DNA from 4 places in the Colwellia sp. RE-S-Sl-9 genome. Region 3 is predicted to be linked to each of the others. Evidence: predicted binding sites of a transcription regulator. Region 3 holds the regulator's gene; each other region holds the start of a gene.
What was found. The regulator FliA, encoded in region 3, starts transcription of late flagellar genes. The targets are predictions, from matches to a motif close to CTAAAGNTNNNNNNNNNNNNGCCGATA.
Positions count from the first base shown of each region.

Region 1: a site for FliA is predicted at 1,870-1,896, ahead of ACM9HF_RS06325 (flagellar protein MotY). Genes of this name have one in related genera too.
Region 2: a site for FliA is predicted at 1,573-1,599, ahead of ACM9HF_RS00845 (VC2046/SO_2500 family protein). Genes of this name have one in related genera too.
Region 4: a site for FliA is predicted at 1,517-1,543, ahead of ACM9HF_RS17470 (flagellin N-terminal helical domain-containing protein). Genes of this name have one in related genera too.

Region 1 is NZ_CP182631.1:1,462,200-1,466,420, forward strand. It holds gene ACM9HF_RS06320 (M1 family metallopeptidase) at 1-784, opposite strand, end outside; gene ACM9HF_RS06325 (flagellar protein MotY) at 968-1,834, opposite strand; gene rnt (ribonuclease T) at 2,011-2,676, shown strand; gene rpsO (30S ribosomal protein S15) at 2,789-3,058, opposite strand; gene ACM9HF_RS06340 (hypothetical protein) at 3,231-3,404, opposite strand; gene truB (tRNA pseudouridine(55) synthase TruB) at 3,541-4,221, opposite strand, start outside.
Region 2 is NZ_CP182631.1:209,460-213,680, forward strand. It holds gene ACM9HF_RS00830 (helix-turn-helix domain-containing protein) at 261-470, shown strand; partial or broken gene ACM9HF_RS00835 (transposase) at 484-690, shown strand; gene ACM9HF_RS00840 (GNAT family N-acetyltransferase) at 1,056-1,502, opposite strand; gene ACM9HF_RS00845 (VC2046/SO_2500 family protein) at 1,632-2,168, shown strand; gene ACM9HF_RS00850 (alpha-L-fucosidase) at 3,416-4,221, opposite strand, start outside.
Region 3 is NZ_CP182631.1:2,136,482-2,140,702, reverse strand. It holds gene flhF (flagellar biosynthesis GTPase FlhF) at 1-1,332, shown strand, start outside; gene ACM9HF_RS09175 (MinD/ParA family ATP-binding protein) at 1,506-2,348, shown strand; gene ACM9HF_RS09170 (RNA polymerase sigma factor FliA) at 2,375-3,094, shown strand; gene cheY (chemotaxis response regulator CheY) at 3,146-3,529, shown strand; gene ACM9HF_RS09160 (protein phosphatase CheZ) at 3,575-4,221, shown strand, end outside.
Region 4 is NZ_CP182631.1:4,032,214-4,036,434, forward strand. It holds gene ACM9HF_RS17460 (flagellin N-terminal helical domain-containing protein) at 1-373, shown strand, start outside; gene ACM9HF_RS17465 (flagellin N-terminal helical domain-containing protein) at 618-1,439, shown strand; gene ACM9HF_RS17470 (flagellin N-terminal helical domain-containing protein) at 1,625-2,446, shown strand; gene ACM9HF_RS17475 (flagellar protein FlaG) at 2,532-3,008, shown strand; gene fliD (flagellar filament capping protein FliD) at 3,051-4,221, shown strand, end outside.

The sequences.
Region 1 (4,221 bases), 670 kb from region 3:
ATAATTTTTCTGTTTCATCAATCATCGCTTGTGTGTCATCAAATTCAGCAACAGCCGCGTCTAATATAGACGCTTCAGCATAAATACCCGTTTGCTTACTCATGGCTTTAAACTGTAAATCACCGACACCTATTGCAATTAAGTAAGAAGGAATAGCTTGCGGCATTGAAAAGAAGTAATCACCATCACGTTCGGTATCAGGTTCATTGTTAGCACTCATTACCGCAACTAAATCTTTATCGGTTGTAATTCGTGCTGTATAGGTAGCTCTTACCGTGGGTGTATCTTGAATAGGTATCCATGATCGCGCGTGAATGGCTTGGTTTTGGCTGAATAAAAAAGGTTTGTTTTTGCCTGCCGTTTGTTCCGGTAGCAACCACTGTAATCCTGAAGCTTTTTCCGTTGAGTGGTAATATACACGTACTTTTTTTGCTTTAAATTGAGGTTTAATGGTTAGCTTAGCACCAAGAACATCATCTCGTTTTGCTAACATATATTGCACTTTCACCCAGTTACCTGAGTTATTTTGTGCCATTACGCGTTTAATAATTAAATCACGAGTATCTAAATAAATAGGTTGTAGATCATCAGACAACCACTTTAACGATAGTTCAGCAAACCCTTTAAGTGATTTTTCTTCAAAATCGACAGCTAAGTCTAAATAAATATGTGTTGTGGTCACCTGATCATAATTAGCATAGGTATATGCATCTTTAAGTTGAGCATTTGCCGCACAAGACAAACTAACTAAGACTAAAGTGATAATTTTTAATAAGTATTTCATTATATAAACATCCATAAAAAATAGGCCTTTAGATTAAGATAACCTAAAGGCCTATTCAACTTAAATACTTAAATTCGAGATGCTTTACTGGAGAGATGAGACGTTTAACTTTTTTAATAGCAAGTTGATAAATTAATTGACCACTTAGCGAAAATTAAAAGCCTTAATACATGCTTTGCTCAATTATGGTTTATCCATTCTAATCACTACGCGTCTATTCTTTTCACGACCTATTATGCTGTTATTTGAAGCCACATGACGCTTCTCACCATAACCTTTAGCTTCTATTCGGCTAGGATCAATACCAGTTTTAACAAACTGCTCTCTTATCGTTTGAGCACGTCGTTTAGACATTTCATAGTTAGCATTTCTTGGACCGTAACTATCTGAATAACCGTCTATTAATACTAATTCTAACTCTGTATCTAAACTTAAGTATTCAGCAATCATAGCTAATTTACGTTTAGATGATTTAGTTAAATCGTCGGTGCCAAATTGGTAATTTAATACGGTATAAGAAATGTCATCAAAATTATAGTTTAGTAAATTACCCACGCAATTAACAAACTCTTGATAAGCACGTTGAAATTTAGCTGTTGATAAACCAACAGATATTTTTTCATCACTTCGGTACCAATCGTCATAATAAAACGTTGGGCTCATACCTTGGTCTAATTCATTTAGCATAGTCCAAGCCACTTTCTTAGGTAAACTTGGTGCAAATTGTTTATGCAATTTCATATCCGCCAGAGTATAACCTGCCACACCCGGTCGCCATTTAGGGGCAACAGAACGAACTTCAGCTAACGAGTAATTATCAGGTAGGCGCATCATATCTAATTCAAATTCTAAATTAGATTTACGATTGGCTTTGCTGTAAAACTTAGCTTCGCCGTAATTGGGAATATTGTGGGAAAGTGTGCACTCTAAACGTGATTCGTTAGATAATTGCCACTTAGAGTTATCTAAGTTAGCCGCATACTGCCTCATACCTGCATTTGCATTGCAAACAGATACTAATAAAACAACTGGTAGAAGATATTTTTTCATAATCAATTATATTTTAGTTTCAATGACAGTAACTATATCGACGAACATTTAAATAACTTTAACATGAATTGTTAAAATTAAAGGATAAAAGTAAAAAACACTCAGTTCTTCGTACTTATTTTAGCTATTTTCTGAGATAATTGTTATTAATTATCAAAATAAATAAGACTTTTTGTATGACGGATCTTAATTCATCTACTACTGCTTCAGCAGACAACGGAAAAACACTTTTTGCACAACGTTTTAGAGGTTACTTCCCTGTAGTTGTAGATGTTGAAACCGCTGGATTTAATGCGCAAACCGATGCTCTCCTTGAAATAGCAGCAACAACCCTTTCCCTTGATGAAGACGGTAATTTTTCTTTAGATAAAACCATACATTTTAATGTTGACCCTTTTGAAGGTGCTAATTTAGAAAAAGCGGCTTTAGAATTTACTGGTATTGATCCAACCAACCCGTTAAGAGGTGCTGTTGATGAAGAAACAGCGCTGAAAGCTATATTTAAATTAATTCGTAAAAAAATGAAAGCCGTTGGATGCCAGCGAGCTATCATGGTTGCTCATAATGCCTCATTCGATTTAGGTTTTGTAAATGCAGCAACAGAAAGGTGTTTAATTAAACGCTCTCCGTTTCACCCTTTTGTTAGTTTTGATACCACTACACTTTCAGGTTTAGTATTAGGGCAAACAGTATTAGCTAAAGCTTGCATAGCAGCCAATATAGATTTTAATAACAGTGAAGCTCATTCGGCTTTATATGACACAGAAAAAACAGCAGAACTGTTTTGCCATATTGTAAATAAATGGAAACAACTAGGTGGCTGGCCTTTAATAGAAGAGTAGCTTTCTTTTTCTCTTTAATTATTAACCTTTAGTGATATCACTAAAGGTTAATAATTAACTTATCCCATAAAAAAAGGAGCCATAAGGCTCCTCTTTCCAAATAAATCTAATCTTAACGACGTAGACCTAATTTACCGATTAAAGCAGTATAACGTTCAACGTTTTTGCCTTTTAAGTAATCAAGTAATTTACGACGTTGACTTACCATACGTAATAAACCACGACGTGAATGGTGATCATGGATGTGCTCTTTAAAGTGACCTTGAAGATGGTTGATTTGAGTTGTTAACAAAGCAACTTGTACTTCTGGTGAACCTGTATCACCTTCTTTTTGAGCATATTCAGCAACAATTGCTGCTTTTTCTGTAGCGTTTAAAGACATAATATTTCCTTAGTGTGTTTACTTAAACCGAGTATGGAATAAGTAAGTAAAATTCTCATCCTGCCAAACACTAATTCAGCTAAGACGACAAAAGAGCGCGTATTCTATCAGTAAAGTGTGCGATTGCAACTGTTTACTGCGGATCATTAGTTATATTTATACCCGTTACCAATCAAGGTGCGTATTTCAGAGCACCTTGAATGGTAACGGGTATATAATTTGCCTCACTACCACTATAAAAATGAGACTGTTTAACAATATGGATATTGGTTGCTATTTCTCTTATCGTAAATTCAATATCCATTTTTTCATGATCTATAAACTCTTTCGCAGCAACATAAAACACATTATCTGCTTATCATGAAATTATGGACAAACGATTAACTGCACTTAAAAAAATAGGGAATCTAATTAAAGAATCCCTATAAGTAATTAATGTTGTTCTATCTAAGATGGTAAAGCTGAAAATAAAATTAACTATTTTAATTTGCTGCCACAACAATACGTTTAGGTGCAACTCTGCCTTCATCATCAATGAAGCCTACACCAATAAATTCACCATCGTCTTCGTTATCACCAATAAACACTTGTACCATACCTTCAGCAGGACCATCAGAGGTTTGTACAGGATTACCATGCCTTAAATAATGAGCCGACATATCATCAACAAAAACAGCAGGTATCCCATCACAAGCCGTTGTCATGGGTAATAACAAAGGATCAAGTAGTGTAGAAGGAGACACTTCATCAGCCTCAGCTTGCGCTAATAAGGTTTCAAGTTGCTCCATAGTAACCATTCTATTTTTAGGATAATTGCCAACAGCACTTCTTCTTAAGTGAGCAACATGAGCACCACAACCTAATAACTCACCTAAATCATCTACAATCGTTCTTATATAGGTACCTTTAGACACATGAATAGATAAATCAACCTCATCATCTTCAAAACGTAAAAGCTCTAAATTAAAAACCGTTATATCTCTTGATTCACGAGGAACCTCAATACCTTCTCGCGCATATTTATATAAAGGCTGACCTTGATATTTAAGCGCTGAATACATAGAAGGGATCTGCTGAGTTGTACCTCTAAAGGAATCTAATGCTTTGCTAAGTTCATCGGCACTTACATTGACTTCTTTCTCAGAAACAATTTCACCGTCAGC
Region 2 (4,221 bases), 1.9 Mb from region 3:
CGTTCCAAGGTCGAAAGTGTGTAGAATTTTTTATGTGAGGTCCTGTACATATACCAATCGAAATAACCCATTCATTATTTATACTTGCCTTAATGACCAATTATACCAATTAGTCTAATTATATGATCTAATGTCATTTATTTACTCATAATAAATGACATTGAACACTTATAGCTCACAAGAATTAAAAATACTCTCCAACAAAGTAATACCAATTAGTCTAATTATGTGATCTAATGTCATTTATTTACTCATAATAAATGACATTGAACACTCATAGCTCACAAGAATTAAAAATACTCTCCAACAAAGTAAAAGATCATCGAATGAGGCTGCGCTTGCTAGCCGTTTCACATTTTAAATCGGGTAAGAATAGATCAGAAGTTGCTAGAACACTTAATATTAGTAGAAGAATTGTTAATGATTGGGTTGCGAACTACATCAACGAAGGTTTATACCAATTAGTCTAATTATATGATCTAATTGGTATTACCACCGTATTCACCTGAGTTGAATCCAATAGAGCAAGTTTGGAGTTGGTTGCGCCAACATCATTTAGCGAATAGGTGCTTTCAAGGCTATGATGACATCCTCGATGCTTGCTCTGATGCATGGAACTCATTTGTGAGTGATGCAAAGCGGGTCATGAAAATGTGTAGTAGAGATTGGATTAAGGTGGGAAAAACTTAAGATGGAATGGTATTACATTGTTATTTAATAATTAGAGCACTCCCTATTATAATAAATGCCTCGCCTACAGGACGTTGGTGCTTAGGTTCCGTCTGGAACGATGAACCTGTGTATTTGACCATTTATTCTTCGTATAAAATAGGTCAATTCATTAATGCGTTTGGTATTAATTAACCCGAACTCGGCTTAATAAATGTTCTTCTAGCAGCTGTTTTTACTAACTTCTGCGTTAAATTCACTTGCAATAGGCCAGCTATTGACGCGTAAATTTGTCTTGAATTAAGTAAAATTATCAAGCTAGAAGCGAACTGATTTTTTAGTGATTACTTTTCAATGAGTTAACTATATCTTAACCCGAACTCAGGTTAATTAGTTATTTTGGTTAAGGAATAATTGATTTTTAGAAATACCTTTAAATCATTATTCTTTTTTAAATAACAATTATACCTGTCTATAAAATGACTAGGGATTTCAAGGGATTCACTTTCTTTAAAACCTATGTCTTTATATAAGCGGTATAACTTTTTATCAGCAAAACAAATAATATGATTATGTTCCCATTGTAGTGTTTCTATTAATAGCTTGGCATAACCTTTTTCTCTATAAAGGGGAGTAATTAATAATGCATGCAACAATCCATATTGACTACTATTAGTGATATAAGAAAGTATTACACTGCCAATGATGACGTTGTCCATTTTTATTATATAAGTATGATCGTAGCCCATAAAACTCGCTGAGTAGTTGTTGTCTTTATAAAAGCGTTTAATATCTTTTTTATCTTGTTTTGTCGCTTTATTTATTTCAAACATTTTTAGCAGTTCTTCATTACTATCGGCTATTGAGTTATGTATTTTACAGCGAAAATAATAATAAAATCTGCTAATTATTTTTTATTACATGCCGATATAAATATTAAGATGATTTGTGGGTGTGCTTAATTGCTTGTAGATAATATAAAAAATGAGATATTAATAAATGAATTGCAGTTAGGTGAGCAGCTTAACCAATGTGTTCATAAAAAAGAACGGTCTCAATTTTCTTTATTACTGGCGATGCTTACTGATGATGTTCAAGCTCACGCACAGTTCTCACTTCCTAAATCAGAAATAGCTACATCTCAAACAGACGAAGATAATTTAAGGAAGCAGTTTAAGTTACCTCAAGCGCAGCTTTTATCATTAAAGGAGATAGAGCAAGTTGGATCTTATAACCAAGCTGACTTAGTTCAAGGTAATAATTTATCAGAACTCCGTTTACTCAATGCCATTAATCCAACCCCTCTTGCCTTTAGAGACGACAAAAAATTTATAGCAAAAAATATACTAGAAAATACTAGCCTTTATTGCCAGAAAAAGTATAAGAGTAAAAAATTAGATAACGACTTTAAAGCAGCTAGGTTAGATTTTAAAGCGGCAGAGTGGTTAAACTCTATAAATGAAAGCATAAATTTAACATTGGAAAAGTCGGTTATTTAAAGCTAGTTATTAAATTAGCTAAAAATTTTAAATATAATTTTGCATAATATATAAAAACAGCGCTAGGCATTATTAGTAACTTCAAATCCAGTCAGATTGAAACCCTCGCAGACCTATTAACACTGTATGTGATCAATAAAGCTTATGGATCGATACTGTCACTATTAGAACCTTAAAGCTACCTTAAAGTCCTTGGCATGGTTGGTGTTAGCTGAAAAATTCATCGATACTACATCTGACAATAGTTAACCTCAATTCGGGATAAGCAAAGTTACTCAACAAGCTATTTTTGCGCTACTACTATTAGATAGAAAAATTTGCCTTGTTATACACAAAAATATCACTGTTGAGAGACTAATATAGCTTAGGAGAACAACGATACAGATTAAGTTTCTCATAAATAAGTATTTTAATTCATTCTCTAACATTCATTAACCCGAGTTGAGGTTAGTTAACCTTATTTGATAAAGGCTTTTACTCGTTGGGATTATTAAATGCAAGGAGCACAACAGGCACAGAGCATCATTGGTTAATTATACTGAAGAAATTATTTTGATTTATATTGTTGTAAATAGGTATATCGAATACTACACCTCTGAATTTATTGATAAAACGATTTACTTATCGGTTCTGAGGAAAGCAGTAAAACCTTTATCTTATATTTTTGTAAAGCTGACTTATTCTTTGTAGCTTATAGAAACAGAAGTTTACCTTATATAGAAAATAGGTACTTAAGTCAGAATAGAGTTTTAAGTGGGGGGCTGCAGAAGGGATTTTTGTTTATATACCATAGTAATTAAACCGAATTTATTTACAGGGTATTTTGCTTTTATTCCAGCAGCTTGTATATATACCCTTTACCAATCAAAAGGCTATTTCAGAGCTCTTGAGCGATATCAATTCAAGGAATGCTTTGTAATAATGGTTGCTCCCTTATAAAAAGCATTGTTGATGAAGTTATTTTGCTCAAGCGCTTCTTCGATGGGTCTAAAAACAATTTATACTGCGTTATTAACTTTAGTCAGGTTCTTACATGGATGTAGACCTTAGATTTCGTTTGGAACGTGAAATCTGTGCATAAATTGTTTTTAGTTCCCACTGAAACCTGCATCTTGAATGATAACGGGTATATTAATAATAAAACTGAGGGGAGAGCTTGTTGCACCATTAAGTTTGGGAAGTCGTAAACTTATAGTACAACAAACTCAAAAGAGTATTCATTTAAATACTCTTTTTAAAGCAAGATATTAACCCTTAGTTATTTTAAGTACTTGAGCGTGCTTAGAAGGAGAACCTGCGGGTAGGTTAACCATTAAACCTTTAGCTGTTTGTGTAAACGTTAATGTACCTTTATGACCAATTAATTCAACTTTAGCGATTTTATCTGTATAGTTTTTAGAATTAATACTACGAATTGTTACCTTCGCATTATCACCCGGCCACGCTAACATTGTTGCGTATAAAGTTCCTTCGTTTTGGGTAAAACGAATATCGCTGCTGTTAAAGTCTTTACGGTTTTTCTCAGCATCATTCGAGTTTTTACCATCTGGTACGTAAGTTTCACCTTCACCGTAAGTTATCCAAGGTCGAGTGTTATAAACCGCTTCACCATTTACAGCTAACCAATCACCAATTTCTTTTAGTAAAGCAATTTCTGGTTCAGGAATTGTTCCATCAGGTTTTGGACCAATGTTTAATAACAAAGAGCCATTTTTAGAAATTATATCCATTAAATCATCTACTAATGAATTAGCATTGCGATATTTATGGTTAGTTACATATCCCCAAGATGATAAAGATACAGAAGTATCTGTTTGCCAAAAATGGGGATGAATATCCGTCATGCCACCACGTTCAATATCTAACACGGCCGAACCAGGAGGGAACGAGCGCATGTCTGCATGTTCTTTGTAGTTAAGCGCAGGCATGTTTTTCCAGTTAACACCTTTGTTATAGTAGTAACTTGTAAACTGCTTTACGTGATCATGAAATGGTTTTGACGCCATCCACCAATCGAACCAAATAAGTTCAGGTTCGTATTTATCAACGATTT
Region 3 (4,221 bases):
AATAATCCTCAAGATTTAAGTAATGATGTTGTGAGTTTAAGTGGACGTTCTGCAACCAAAACTCAACATGTAGAAGAAAGTGTAGACATTGGAGCAGCACCTGTTGATAGTTTATCAGCCTTGTTGAATCGTAAAGTTCAACAAGAAGCTCAAGCGGAGTCTCACGATAATAGCTCAAGAGAAAAAACATCTTCAAGCAATGATATTGAATTACAATTTAAAAATTTCACTGACCGTTTACAACACTCGACTCAGCAAAGAAACGCAGAACAAAATATAGAACAATCAAATACTTCCTCAATGCCGTCATTACAAAAGGACGCTGCTATCGTTAATGATGAAACAAATGATACAGACGTTTTTAATGATCCTTCGGTAACTTCTTTTTCTCATGATAATTCAAATGAATTTGAAACAATGAAAAAAGAAATGCATACCATTAGACACCTTTTAGAACATCAGTTGTCGGGTTTAATGTGGCAAGATATGGCACAAAAGAACCCTCAAAAAGCATTGCTCATAAACAAGCTAGTTGCTTTGGGATTAACAGACCATATGGCAGATCAAATAGCTGGTTTTATTCCTCCTCAACAAAATGAACAAGATGCTTGGGAGCAGGCGAAAAAATTTATAGCACAGCAACTAAATACAACCAATAACGATATTATTCATCATGGCGGTGTTATTTCTTTAGTGGGTCCAACAGGTGTAGGTAAAACTACCACTATTGCTAAATTAGCTGCAAGGTTTGCACAAATTCATGGTGCTGATGAAGTAGTATTAATTTCTACTGATAGTTTTAGGATCGGTGGTTTTGAACAATTAACCACTTACGGACGTATTATTGGTTGCCAAGTTAAGTTGGCTAACGATGCACAAGCATTAGACTCATTACTACAGCAGTTTGGACAAAAGAAACTTATATTAATTGATACTGCGGGTATGGGACAGAGAGACATGCGCTTAGCACAGCATTTAACAGATTTAATTGCCAATGCACGTGTGAGAATTCGTAATTATCTTGTGTTATCAGCCAATACTCAGCAGCGTGTTATGCAAGAAAATGTAGAAAGATTTAAAAAAATTCCATTAGCTGGCTGTATCTATACTAAACTGGATGAGAGTATTAGTATTGGTGAAATTATTTCTACCGCTATTCAAAACGGATTACCTATCGGTTACCTTACCGATGGACAACGAGTTCCTGAAGATATTAAGGTAGCAAATGCTGAAAAATTAGTTGCCTTAGCAGACAAAATGAGTAGTCGAATAAACCACCAACACACTAGTACATGGCGACCAATGCCTAAAAAAGAAGCAAGTGCAGCATAAATTGAATATGTTTAGCAAAACAAGCTAGCTTAAACTAATTAAATTAGTTAAATTGAATAACATTGATAAAAACCGCTTATAACTTCACGAGTTAAGATGTACTAAGCTATAATGTATTTACTTAGCAACATCTTTTCGAAAATAGTGTATGTGTCAGTGACGAGAAGATTTAAATGATAGACCAAGCGAGTGGTTTACGTAAGATGCAAGATTTACAACAAATTAAAGTTATTGCAGTATCAGGTGGTAAAGGTGGCGTAGGTAAAACTAACGTGTCTTTAAACACATCTATAGCATTAGCTCAACTGGGTAAAAAAGTACTTGTTCTAGATGCAGATTTAGGGCTTGCCAATGTTGATGTTATGTTAGGTCTACGTGTTCAACGTAACCTTTCTCATGTGTTGTCTGGTGAATGTGAATTAGACGATATTATCATCGAAGGCCCTGCAGGAATTAAAATTATTCCAGCCACTTCAGGTACTCAATCTATGGTTGATTTAACACCTAGTGAGCATGCAGGATTAATTCGAGCCTTTAGTGATATGCAAACAGAGTTCGATATTCTTATTGTTGATACCGCAGCAGGGATCTCCGACATGGTATTGAGCTTCTGTCGAGCCTCACAAGATATTATGTTAGTAGTATGTGATGAGCCAACGTCAATTACCGATTGTTACGCGTTAATGAAATTATTAAGTCGTGATCATGATGTATTTAAATTTAAGGTTGTTGCTAACATGGTACGAAGCCCTAACGAAGGGCAGCAATTATTTGAAAAACTAGCCAAAGTAAGTGATAGATTTTTAGATGTAGGCTTAGAACTTGTTGGCGTTGTGCCATTTGATGAAAACATACGTAAATCAGGTCGTAAGCAAAAAGCAATTATTGAAGCATTTCCTAATTCACCCGCTTCAATAGGTTTTAAAAACTTAGCAAAAAATATCATGAAATGGCCAATTCCTCACCAACCTTCAGGCCATTTAGAGTTCTTTATTGAACAATTATTAGAACATTAATATGCTAATTATCGCGAGTATATAGTTTGGGAAAAGCAGATGCCTACAGTACTCAAACAGATAAATCTGTTTTAATAGAACAATATACTGTTTTAGTTAAACGTATAGCCTACCATTTACTTGCAAGATTACCTGCAAGTGTACTTGTAGATGATCTTATTCAATCAGGAATGATCGGTCTACTCGAAGCATCAAATAACTTTGACCATACAAAAGGCGCAAGCTTTGAAACATTTGCAGGGATAAGAATTAGAGGTTCCATGTTGGATGAAATTCGACGTGGAGACTGGACTCCTCGCTCTGTTCATAAGAATAGTCGTATGGTGAGTGATGCGATAAAAGAGTTAGAGTCAGAGTTAGGAAGAGATGTAACTGACAAGGAAGTAGCAGATAAACTTGATATTTCTTTAAATGAATACCATCATATTCTTAATGATGTAAGTTCTGGGAAAATAATCGGAATAGATGATTTAGGTGTTAGTGAAGACGCTTTGAATTTAGAAAATAAATCAATAAGTGACGAGCCCTATAATCAAATTGAAGAGATTGTTTTTAAAAGAGCGTTAAGTGAATGTATTTCTACTTTACCTGAACGAGAAAGTTTAGTACTTTCATTGTATTATGATGAAGAACTTAATTTACGCGAGATAGGACAAGTTCTTGATGTAAGCGAGTCAAGAGTAAGTCAAATTCACAGTCAAGCTATGCATCGTTTAAAAGCTCGTATGCATTCTTGGCAAAGTTAAGTAGAATAATAAGTAATTTAAAATTTTTGAATGTTCTCACCGGAGGGTGCCTTGGATAAAAATATGAAAGTTCTTGTAGTTGATGATTTTTCAACGATGAGACGAATAGTGAAAAACTTGTTACGCGATTTAGGTTTTACTAACATTCAAGAAGCTGATGATGGTAGCACCGCTTTACCTATGCTTCAGTCAGGAGAGTTTGATTTTGTTGTAACCGATTGGAATATGCCTGGTATGCAAGGAATAGATTTATTAAAAGCTATTCGAGCAGACGCTAGTTTATCCCATATTCCTGTTTTAATGGTGACAGCTGAAGCGAAAAAAGAGCAAATAGTTATGGCCGCTCAAGCGGGTGTAAATGGCTATATTGTAAAACCTTTCACTGCTGCAACGTTAAAAACTAAACTCGATAAAATATTCGAACGCTTAGGTTAATTGAAAATCTTTCTTTAATACCTAAATAAATAAAGGATATTTTGCATGAGTAGTTTGCCTAAAGTACATGTTTCATTAGAACAAGCTAAATTGTTGGTTGAATATTTAGAAACAGATCAGCAAGACAAGGCTGATGAATTGGTTGCAGATATTCAAAGTCCAATCAATACAGAGCTGTTTGCTGAAATAGGTAAATTAACCCGTCAGTTACATGATTCTTTGAATAATTTTCAAGTTGACTCTCGACTCACTGATTTAGCAAAAGCTGATATACCTGATGCTAAAGAACGACTTAACTATGTTATAGAACGAACGGAAGAAGCTGCAAACAAAACAATGGATGCAGTTGAATCTATTTTTCCTGTGCTTGAGTCATTACAAAATAGAGTCGAAGTGGTTAATCCTTTATGGACAAAACTTATACAAAATAAATTAGAATTACCTGAGTTTAAACAGTTATGTTTAGATATTGATTTGTTATTAAAATCAACAGGAAGTGAAACAGATAAAATTCGTATATTAATGACTGATGTCTTGATGGCGCAAGACTTTCAAGACTTAACAGGCCAAGTTATTCGTAAAGTTATTGATTTAGTAAGGGAAGTTGAAGATGGTTTGATTGGAATGCTAACCGCATTTGGCATGTCTTCAGACTCAATTCAAAATAAAGCTAAACCTTCAGTGGGTGAAAA
Region 4 (4,221 bases), 1.9 Mb from region 3:
TGCTGACGGCGGACAAACTATTACGGTGTCTATAGGTCAAGACTTTGATGCATCTTCTATACTAGGTGCAGCTTCTACAAATATTTCTAGTGCTGGAGGTGCCTCTACAGCTATTGGTAATGTGGATGCAGCTTTGGTTAAAGTGAATACAGTACGAGCAGATCTGGGTGCAAAACAAAATCGTTTTTCTTCTGTTATTAGAAGTAACGATAATACCGCACAAAACTTGTCAGCTTCACGTTCACGTGTGCTTGATACAGATTATGCTGCAGAAAGTGCTGCATTAGCAAAAAGCTCAGTACTACAACAGGCATCAAGCTCAATGCTTGCACAGGCAAATCAACAACCACAAATAGCACTATCGTTATTGTAGTGATTTATTTTTTTATGGTGGCCTTTAAACCCTCTTTCTGAGGGTTTTTTATTATAGGAAAAATAAAATTTTCTTAAAAATCAATAAAAAATGCTGTTTTGAAATAAAAAGCTAAAAAAGATTAAAGTTATTTAAAAAGTAACCGATATAGTTTTTAAGAAGCAGTGAGTATCAATACTGATTATTAAATACTAGCTTCGTTAATCGAATTCATTGAAGGGTAATTTACCCAGGAGATATTATCATGGCATTAGTAGTTAATAGTAACGTTCAATCATTGAACTCACAGCGTCAACTGCAAAACTCAACCAATAGCTTAGCTGATAATTTTGAGCGTTTATCTTCAGGTAAACGTATTAACAGCGCTAAAGATGATGCGGCTGGTCTACAAATTTCAAGTCGTCTTACTGCCCAAATTAACGGACTTAATCAAGCATCACGTAACGCTAACGATGGTATTTCATTAGCGCAAACAGCAGAGGGTGCACTAGATGAATATACAAATACATTGCAACGTATGCGTACATTAGCGGTGCAATCAGCGAATGGTTCAAATAGTGACTCAGATAGAACTGCGTTAGATTCTGAATTTAGCGAGTTAGAACTTGAGTTAACGCGTATTTCATCACAAACATCTTTTGCTGGTGAGAATTTATTAGATTCATCGTTTACAAGTAAAGCTTTTCAAATTGGTGCCGATGGTGGTCAAACGATTACCATTTCTATTGCACAGAACTTTACTGCAGCGTCTATTTTAGGGAATGCTACAGCTACAATCTCTTCGGCTGGTGGCGCATCTACAGCTATCGGTAATGTTGATGCTGCTTTGGTTAAAGTGAATACAGTGCGCGCCGATTTAGGTGCTAAGCAAAACCGTTTCGCTTCAGTTATTCGTAGTAACGACAATACGGCACAAAACTTATCAGCATCACGTTCACGAGTATTGGATACTGATTACGCTGCTGAAAGTGCTGCATTAGCTAAGAGTTCAGTATTACAACAAGCATCAAGCTCAATGTTAGCTCAAGCGAATCAACAACCGCAAATAGCATTATCATTATTATAACAGCGAGTAATAGAGGCAGGTTATTAATAATCCATTAGCCTCTAATAAACTTTTGTACGTGTTATTGACGTTATTTACTAAAGTATATTTATGACGTGTCGATAACATAGGTATATGAAGTGAAGTTAAGTACATTCACTTTAAATTAATTCAGATAGGGCTTTGTAAGTCCGAAGGAGAATAACATGGCTTTAGTAGTTAATAGTAATGTTCAATCATTGAACTCACAGCGTCAACTTCAAAACTCAACTAATAGTTTAGCTGATAACTTTGAGCGTTTATCTTCAGGTAAACGCATTAACAGCGCAAAAGATGATGCGGCTGGTCTACAAATTTCAAGTCGTTTAACGGCGCAAATTAATGGCTTAAACCAAGCATCACGTAACGCTAACGATGGTATTTCATTAGCGCAAACTGCTGAAGGCGCGTTAGATGAGTATACAAATACATTACAACGTATGCGTACATTAGCAGTACAATCAGCTAACGGCTCAAACAGTACTGCGGATAGAACCGCACTTGATGCTGAATTTGGTGAGTTAGAACTTGAACTTACGCGAATTTCAGATCAAACTTCATTTGCTGGTGAAACGCTTCTCGATGGCAGTTTTACCAATAAAGCATTTCAAATTGGTGCTGATGGTGGGCAAACAATTACAGTATCAATTGGTCAAAACTTTGATGCAGCAACTATTTTATCAACAGGTGCTGCAACTATCGCTACAGATGTTGGCGCTACGTCAGCAATCGGATTAGTTGATAATGCGTTAGTAAAAGTGAATACTGTACGAGCTGATTTAGGTGCAAAACAAAATCGCTTTTCTTCAGTTATTCGTAGTAACGATAATACAGCGCAAAACTTATCAGCATCACGCTCACGTGTATTAGATACTGATTACGCGGCAGAAAGTGCAGCATTAGCGAAGAGCTCAGTGTTACAACAAGCATCAAGCTCAATGTTAGCTCAAGCAAATCAACAGCCGCAAATAGCATTGTCATTACTGTAGGTTTTACTTAAAAAGTAGTAACAGAATAATGACACTCCTACTTGAGTGTCATTTTCGTATATAAAATTTGAAATTGGAGGTGCCCATGTCTATTAATATTGCTAATAACAGCCCTATAAATATGGCAGATGATCTTAATCAATTGAATAAAAATACTAAATCATCCCCTGATTTAGCAATTGAAAAAGGCAAAGCATTTGAAGATTCAGCTACAAAAGAAACAACTTTAAAGCTTAATAAAGTTGCCGAATTACAAAGAGTAAAAGAGTTAGAAGAGCAATCAATTGAAGATAAATCTAGTGAAAGCTTAGCTGAAGAAGCGAGTATAGTTTCAGATGCAATGAAAACAATATCTGAATTTATTAACATGCCGATCAGAACAGTTAACTTTACTCAAGACGATGGCTCTGATAAGACCGTGATTAAAATTTTCGATTCAGAAAATAATGAATTGATAAAACAGTTCCCTTCAGAAGAAATTCTTTCTATTGCCCAACGAATTGTCGAGCTTAGAGAAGACGTAAGTAAAAAAACTGGTATACTTCTTGATGAGAGTATCTAAAACATTTAGATGATAGGTGTTTAATATATAGGAGACAGCATAATGAATATTACACAAGCAGGAATAGGCTCAGGATTAGATCTTGAATCAATTATAGAGGCTTTCGTAACCGCAGAATCTGTCCCACAAGAGATACGATTACAGGAAAAAGAAGATCGCTACAATACTGAATTATCAGGTATTGGTAGCTTAAAATCTGCTTTGTCTACTTTTGAAAGTAGCGTAAACGAATTAAAGGATATTGATAACTTTAATCAACAGACTGTTACAGTATCAGGCGATAATTTCTCTGCTACAACTAATGGTTTTGCTACATCAGGTTCTTTTGACGTTGAAGTCATACAACTTGCAAAATCCACAAAAATACAAACAACGAATTTTGCAGACTCCTCTACAACTGTTGGTGCAGGTACGTTAACCTTTAATTCTGCCAATGGTGATACTTTTGACGTTACTATAGACGCAGCTGATGATTTATCGACTATCCGCGATAAAATTAATCAAGGTACAGGAAATTTTGGTGTTAATGTTACTCTCGTTAATAGTGATAACGGTACATTTTTAACTTATACAGCAGCCGATACAGGTACAGATAACGCTTTAACGGTAACTTCTGGTGACGCAGCACTTAGCGGTTTATCTACATCTGCTTCTGAAATAGTAACTGCAGATAATGCTATTATTGAAGTTGATGGGAATGTTATTACAAACTCCACTAACGAATTTAAAAATAATATTGAAGATGTGACTATTGTAGCAACAAAGGTTAGTGATGCAGGCGTTACCTCAAAGTTAGATGTTACTCAAGACACTAGCGTAGCAAATACACTCATTACTGATTTTGTTGCTGGATATAATGCTTTAGTTGATAATATGATAGGGCTAGGAGCCCCTGTACAAGGGCGGTTAGCCTTTGATGCCGACTTACGTTCAATGCGCGGACAGTTGTCCGATATTGCTATTAATCAAGTAGCAAGTTTGGCAGGTAATTCTATTCAGTCGTTAAATGATATAGGTATATCATTTAATAAAGAAGGCCGACTCGAAATATCAACAGTTGCAACAGGTTCATTAAAGAGTGGTGCAGAGAAATTATCAGACGCTATTTCAAATGACATAAATGGAGTTGGCGAGCTTTTTGCTAGTACAGATGGTATCGTCAGCCAATTGACAGCGTTAATTGATAACTATAATGGTGGTGATGGTACATTAA